One region of the Viridibacillus sp. FSL E2-0187 genome, then DNA from elsewhere that is predicted to be linked to it. Evidence: riboswitches for the same ligand, from Rfam matches in the RefSeq annotation. Region 1 holds a riboswitch; the other holds the start of a gene.

What was found. A riboswitch is a leader RNA that binds a small molecule or an ion and turns the genes downstream of it on or off. The one in region 1 is predicted to bind cyclic di-GMP.
Region 2: it holds a riboswitch for cyclic di-GMP, as region 1 does, so the genes downstream of both, MHH85_RS12185 (hypothetical protein) here and MHH85_RS04705 (NPCBM/NEW2 domain-containing protein) in region 1, are expected to answer to the same signal.

What each region holds. Positions count from the first base shown of each region.
Region 1 covers NZ_JBBOVG010000001.1:972,300-975,870, reverse strand. Annotated here, with positions in the region: gene MHH85_RS04705 (NPCBM/NEW2 domain-containing protein) at 1-1,685, opposite strand, end outside; cyclic di-GMP riboswitch class I at 1,832-1,916, opposite strand; gene MHH85_RS04700 (Asp23/Gls24 family envelope stress response protein) at 2,391-2,798, opposite strand; gene accC (acetyl-CoA carboxylase biotin carboxylase subunit) at 2,815-3,571, opposite strand, start outside.
Region 2 covers NZ_JBBOVG010000001.1:2,482,638-2,486,208, reverse strand. Annotated here, with positions in the region: gene MHH85_RS12195 (YfmQ family protein) at 152-598, shown strand; gene MHH85_RS12190 (MarR family transcriptional regulator) at 818-997, shown strand; cyclic di-GMP riboswitch class I at 1,571-1,657, shown strand; gene MHH85_RS12185 (hypothetical protein) at 1,787-2,155, shown strand; gene MHH85_RS12180 (hypothetical protein) at 2,213-2,923, shown strand; gene MHH85_RS12175 (methyl-accepting chemotaxis protein) at 2,963-3,571, shown strand, end outside.

The DNA.
Region 1 (3,571 bases):
GAACCTTCTTGTTGAGCAATAGATAGTTTAGGTAATGGTCCTGTTGCATCTGCATCAACATATACAGTAATCTTATCTCCTGGTTGAGCAGCGAAGCCAGTAGGCTGTAGATTGTTACCAAAGCCAAACTTCAAGTTTTGATTTGCATGTTTCACCATATCTCCACGTTGTTCTGCTTCAACGATAGTTCCTTTAACTTGTACTTCACCTTTTACAATAGATTTAGCTAAATCTAATCGTTCTTTTAGAATAGAATATAACGGGTGAGCTTTAGCTTCATTTTCTAATGCATTGATTTTATCTACACTATTGAATTCTGGCACTACCTTACTCATTGTTCCATCAGTGAAAATACTATTTACCTTATCTTCAATGGCATCTTCAGTATAGAAAGCTAATTCCGATAAAGTTGCCCAGTTTTGATTTGATTTCTTGAACTTAAATTTAACTCTTTTAAATTTAGTAGCGTCGAATTTAGCTTCAACTAATCCTTCTACCATATTATGTTTACCAGTTGTTACTAGTTGATATGTATCTCCTTTAGACGTTTGAGAAGCATAGATTTCAAACTCTTCAGCGAATCCTTTGCGATCAGATTTTCTTGCTCCATACATGATTCTATTTAATTCTACTGATTTTTTAAATTCAACTTCTACTTCATTTGTGAAATCATTTGAATTACTTCTATTTGTTTCCCAGTAAGTATCTAGGTTGCCATCGGCGGCATTCCCGATTACTTGACTAAGATACTGACCAGCATTATTGCGGATACTCTTAATATTTTCAATATCCATTCTAAATAACTTAGAATATTCCTCATTAGAATAATGCTCAAAAGGTTTTGTTTTAGCTTTAGTTGCTTCTATGTTTGATTCATTTATTAATACTAATGCATCTTCTATATCTTCTTTAAATTCATCATATAAAGGGTGAGATTGAACCCTTTTTTCTAGTGCTTCTAACTTTTCTACTGTATTAAACTCATCAGATACTTTATTATGGTTTTCATCAGTAAATAGTTTTTTCATATTATCTTTTACTTGGTCTTCTTTATAAAAACTAAATTCTGCTGCACTTGCCCAATCTTGATTGGCCTTTTTGAACACAAATTTAATTCTTTTGAATTCAGTTGGTTTAAATTGCATTTCAACAACATCACCAGTTGAACCTTTATATTGTCCAGGAGATACTAAAGTATAATCATCGCCTTCATCTGAAATAGAGCTATAAATTTCAAACTCTTCCGCGAACCCTTTACCTTTAGCACTGGTTTGTCTAGCCGCATAAACGATTCTATTTAATTCAGTCGATTCATTTAAATTGAATACTACCTCGTTAGTAAACTGTATAGTATTCGCTCTTCCAGTCTCCCAATGTGTATTCATATCTCCATCTATTGCTTTATTGATAGGAGAGCCCGTATAATTTCCACCGTTGTTTGTTATCGATTTTATGTTTGTATTCTCCATTTTGAAGACTTCATTATATTCACTTAAATTACTATTTCCATATAAATCGAATTTACTAACTGTAGCATTTTTTGCCTCATTGATCTTGCTTTCTATTGCCGTTTTATTAGCGCTCGTAATTGGTGCTGCTAAAACATTCATGGCACTCCCCGAATAACTTGCTAACAACGCAGTTGATGTTGCAATCGCAATTAATTTAGACATTTTCTTCGACATATGCTTTCTCCTCCAGATGAATAAAACCCTAAGAAGTTCATTAAAAAAAGCTACTCTTTAGAGAATAGCTAACTTTTGTTACGTCTAAGTAAAAATGATTAAGTCATTTTTATTAAACCCAACATAACAAAAAGTATAATGCACTCCTTGGCAACTGGCTGGCATAGTTATTCAACCTTAGCCCCTCTAGCTTTGCGTCCCTAAATTTCTATAGGTTTGCCTATTCAGTTTTTATATACCTAAAGTACCATGATAGATTATCTAACATCATGAATCATATGTATTGTTTTACATTAAATAAGTTCCATTTTATTATTCTTATACTAGTTATTAAAACCTAAAACTTATCACCTATTTATTGTATAGAGAATTAAAATATCATTTTTTATATCGTAAAAATTGCATGACTAGAACTTTACTGAAACAGTATTTTTTCTTATTTAGTAAAAATGTATTACACTAAATATTTTACCTTTAAATTTACTAACTATTCTACTATACATTCTTTACCGTATAAGAATATGCTCCTAAACGATTCATTATCATATAGTAGTTATGAGTATTAAACTTAACCCGTTTAAATTGCTAGTTTTCTTATAAATTCTTTAAATATCAATTGAGGGAGTTCCTTAATTAATTAAAAAAACTCAATTATTTTTCACCAAAAACAAAAACACCACTTCTAATGAAGTGGTGTTTTTGACATTATTCAGTTTTTGCATCGTTCACTTGATCAAATTGAATGCCGGTAATATGTACATTTACCTCTTGCGTTGCAAGTGATGTCATATTAAAGATAGCTTCACGAATCTGGGTTTGAACTTGCTGCGCTACTTTCGCAACAGATGCACCATATTGCACGAAGCAATATACATCTACGATTAAGCCCGCTTCAGTCCATTCGGTTTTAATACCTTTCCCATGAACCTTTTTACCGAATTTTTCTACTACGCCTGTAGCGAAGTTTCCTCTTGTACCAGAAACTCCTTCCACTTCTGTAGTAGCAATTCCTGCAATAACTTCAATAACTTCAGGCGCTACTTCAATCTTACCTAGCTCTTCCTTACCAGCAGGAGTGCTTTGAGGTAATGATTGTATAACTTTTTCAGCCATAGAATTCGCCCCTTTCTTATGAATTCATGACGTCATTTTCTTCAAGGAATTTCGTATTGAAATCACCTTTTTTGAATACTTCATGATCCATTAATTTAGCGTGGAAAGGAATTGTTGTTTGAATGCCTGGTCCTTCAACAATGAATTCACCTAATGCGCGTTTCATCTTAGCAATTGCTTCTTCACGTGTATCTGCATGTACAATCAATTTTGCAACCATTGAATCGTAGAACGGAGGAATACTATATCCTGGATACATAGCCGAGTCGATACGGACACCGTAACCACCAGGAGCTATATAATCTTCTACTTTACCCGGTGAAGGCATAAAGTTTTTAGATGGATTTTCAGCATTGATACGACATTCCATCGCCCAACCATTCACTTTCACATCTTCTTGTTTATACACTAATTTCTCGCCAGAAGCAATCTTAAGCTGTTGTTGAACAAGATCAATACCTGTAATCATTTCAGTTACTGGATGCTCTACTTGAATACGTGTATTCATTTCCATGAAATAAAACTTGTCTTCATGGTGGTCAAAGATGAATTCTACCGTACCAGCACCTCGGTATCCACAAGCTAACGCGGCTTTAACTGCAGCCTCACCCATCTCAGCACGACGTTCCTCAGAAAGTGCAGGAGAAGGAGCTTCTTCAACAAGTTTTTGCATACGACGTTGAACTGTACAATCACGTTCACCTAGGTGAATTGTATTGCCATAGTTGTCCGCTAGTATTTGGATTTCACAGTGACGGAAATCCTCGATGAAT
Region 2 (3,571 bases), 1.5 Mb from region 1:
CAATTTAACATTTGTATACAAAGGGCTACCGGATGTTTTTTACGTTGTTTATAAAAAAACCTTTGTTTGTAAATTACTATTTTTTAATAGTATACTATTAAAATAAAGGTCTATAGTAACCAGATATTATTATTGAAGGAGCTGATATAATATGACATGGACAGTTGCTATTATGATAGTGATTGGGATTTTTTTTAAATTGTTAATGAGTCCTCCAAATGCACTTGTGGCATGGTTTTTAGATAAATTCGAACTTCATCAAAAACTTGATTCAGAAGATGTCACTGTAACATTTAACGGAAAGAATTTAGAAGAGGAAGAAAAAATTAGATTTATTGAGTATTTTAATGAAGCTAACTTTTTAAAAAAACATTATATATTTCCAGGTAATGAAAAATTATTTCTATATCCAGAGACTGATGTAACTCCATTTGTCATCAACTTGAAAAAGGGCAAAAAAGATGTTAATTTCTTTGTTTATAATCCCGATAATCACGTTGATGTAGTTAAGCAGTGGAAGAAAAAAGTAGTTTCTTATAGTCTTAGGTCTGATGGTCTACAAAAATTTAATATTTCAACTAATAGAACAGTCGAGTAAGTATACTTTTAAAGGTATATACAATAACTTCATGAATTGTATTTTCCAAATTGAGATCGCCATTATAATGAAATTAAATCTTCCTTGTAATTTTGATTTCCGAAACGCCTCATACTGCATTTCCAACGGCAATGGGCACCCCATACTATGAAGGTATTTATCTGACTTACATTGAAAAAGCATATCATTTTTATAACCAGTCCATTAAAGGAGCAAATTATGTTCAATGATAAAGATTTACTTAGTGTAGATGTAGCAAAGATGTATTACGATTTAGATAAGACTCAAGGTGAAATCGCTAAAGCTCTCGATCTGTCTAGACCTACTGTTTCGAAGTTATTGAAGAACGCCAAAGAAAAAAATTACGTGAACATCGTTATTAACGATCCTAGAGATTAGACTTTTAACCTTGAATTAGCAATACAAGAAAAATATCAATTGAATGCTGTCCCCATAGCATTCGCTCCAATAGATGGAGAACAGCAAATTAAAAAGTACATTAGTAAAACAACAGCTAAAAAATATCTCGACTGTATTTCAAACAGTACAAATTTGTTTTAAGTCGACCGTAAAGTGATAATAAATTTATTTAATTTTAATATAAAAGTATGAGAGCCTTGCTACATTTTATTGTAGTAAGGCTCTTATATTTTGTTTAATTCTTATTTAACTATCGTACCTGTAAATTGAAAAAGGCAATAATAATATTTTGTTTATTATAGCCATAACAAAATCTTTTTTATTATCTGCATATTTCCCTTTTAGTTATTAACGAAAGTTAATTCTATAATTTAAATTATGATGTTAATTTCCATTTAACATCATTTATTTGATTACAGTTTAGAAATCGGGCCTTACTGTGGAGCAGACTCTTTCGTAAGTAAAGCAAGAAAAATTCTAGTTCGACAAAAAATGACAAGTAATATATAATGTTATAGTAATATATGAGCATGATATTAGTACTATCTTTTACAATTGAAAAGGCAAACTTATCGAAAGGTAAGGACGCAAAGCTACGAGTCTAAAATCCTCTTGGATAATGATAGTCGGGTCGCCAAGAATAAAACGTTTTTTTGGCTATCCTTATCTATATCTGGGATAGCTTTTATTTATAACATTCATACGAAAAGAACGTGCAAATGTCAACAATGAAGTATTACAGATTATAGAGAATAGGGAGGTTAAAAGATGATAGTCGTAGATAAAAAGAAATATAAAATGGCAATTAATAAGGACTCGAAGGAAGTTCATGTACAGGTGCATGGATTAATGAAAGAGGAAGATGCAGAAGGTTATATGATAGATTTACAGGATACGATTAATAAAGTATCAAGACAAGAATATACGTTTGTTGTCGATGGAACTCACCAAACAACTGTCCCATCAAAAGTTGTACCGCAGTTGGAGCAAACGATGCAATTTTATTCTAGCTTAGGATTTAAGGATATCCTTGTAGTAAAACCTTCATCTAAAATTGCTCAAGTACAAATTAGGAATGCACTTGAAAGAATTAAGTTCACAGGTACATTTATCGATAAAGTAAATCATCCTATGTAATGTTAGGTCAAATAGAAACGGAGTTTTTATTTTTTAATTCGAAAGGGAGATCAATAAATGCTAATAACACAAGAATTGTATACATATGAAATTATAACGAAGGATCAAACAGCATTAATTCAGAAAGCAGCTGAGTGTCTAGCTCGCTCATTTATTGGACTGGATGTTTCAGGAAAATGGGTTCAGGAACCGATGGTAGGTCAATTAAATATCAGTTATGAAGATTTTTATCATTTTACCAAAGATTATTTAGACTCCACAATAGAGCAGGGATATTGCGCTGTCGCTCTGGATATTAATAATAATGTTGTTGGTGCGCTTGCTGGAGATATAAATGCACCAGAGATTATCGGAGAAGATATATTTGAAGGTTCTTTTTCTGATATGAATGTAATTCTGCGTGTTCTGGAGGATGTAGATAAACGTTTCATGGAAGATTATAAAAAACGAAACGGAAAAGAAATTAAATACGGAGAATTTTTACACCTATTCATGTTAGGAGTGACAGCTGAACATGGCCGTCACGAAATTATTCAGCAATTAGGAAATAGTTTGTTAACAAAGGCATCATCACAAGGTGTGAAGGCTGTTTTAGGTGAAGCAACAAACCCGAAGTCAATACGTGTAATGGAAAAATATCATAATATGAAAAAATATGAAGATATAGAAGGAAATTATATTGTTCATAAATATAGCGATAATAGTAAGTTGAATGGTATTCCTGAAAATGTAGCGGATGGAACATATATCCTTATAAAAGAGCTTTAAAATATTCATAATTAATAGGAGTTAGGAGATATATTTATCATGGATGCCATTATGCTAGGAATAATTGTTATCTTAGTGGGGGTAGCGGTGTATTTTGCTTACCGTTATTTTTCACTAAAACATCATCTTCATATTAATAAAGAAATAATAAATGGAATGAAAGAAATATCAGCAGGTAATATTACAAACAAAGTTGATGAAAGAAGTTCTAATCATGCTGTGTTTAACCAACTAATTGATTTTTTCAGCAGTACAAGGAAAAGAATTTTGTCATTTTCAAAAAATGTACATGAAAAAGGAGAAAATCTCGCTGAAATCGGTGAATATGCTTCTGAGAAAGGCGATATTGTTAGAGCGGCTATTGATGAGGTAGGTAGAGGATTACAGAAACAATTAGTAGCCACAGAAGAAAGTGCTGAATCTATGGAAGAAATGGCACAGGCTGTCGAAGATCTTTCAGTGAGATCAAGTCAAATTTCAGAACAATCGAATACAACTTTAGAATTGACACAAGAAGGAAACGAGAAGTTAAAAGATTCCTTAGAAAAAATGGAACAGTTTAATCAAACGGTAAATACAACATTTGATGCAATAAATAAACTCGGAGAAAAATCTCACGAAATCGGCACTATTGTAAAAGTGATTTCA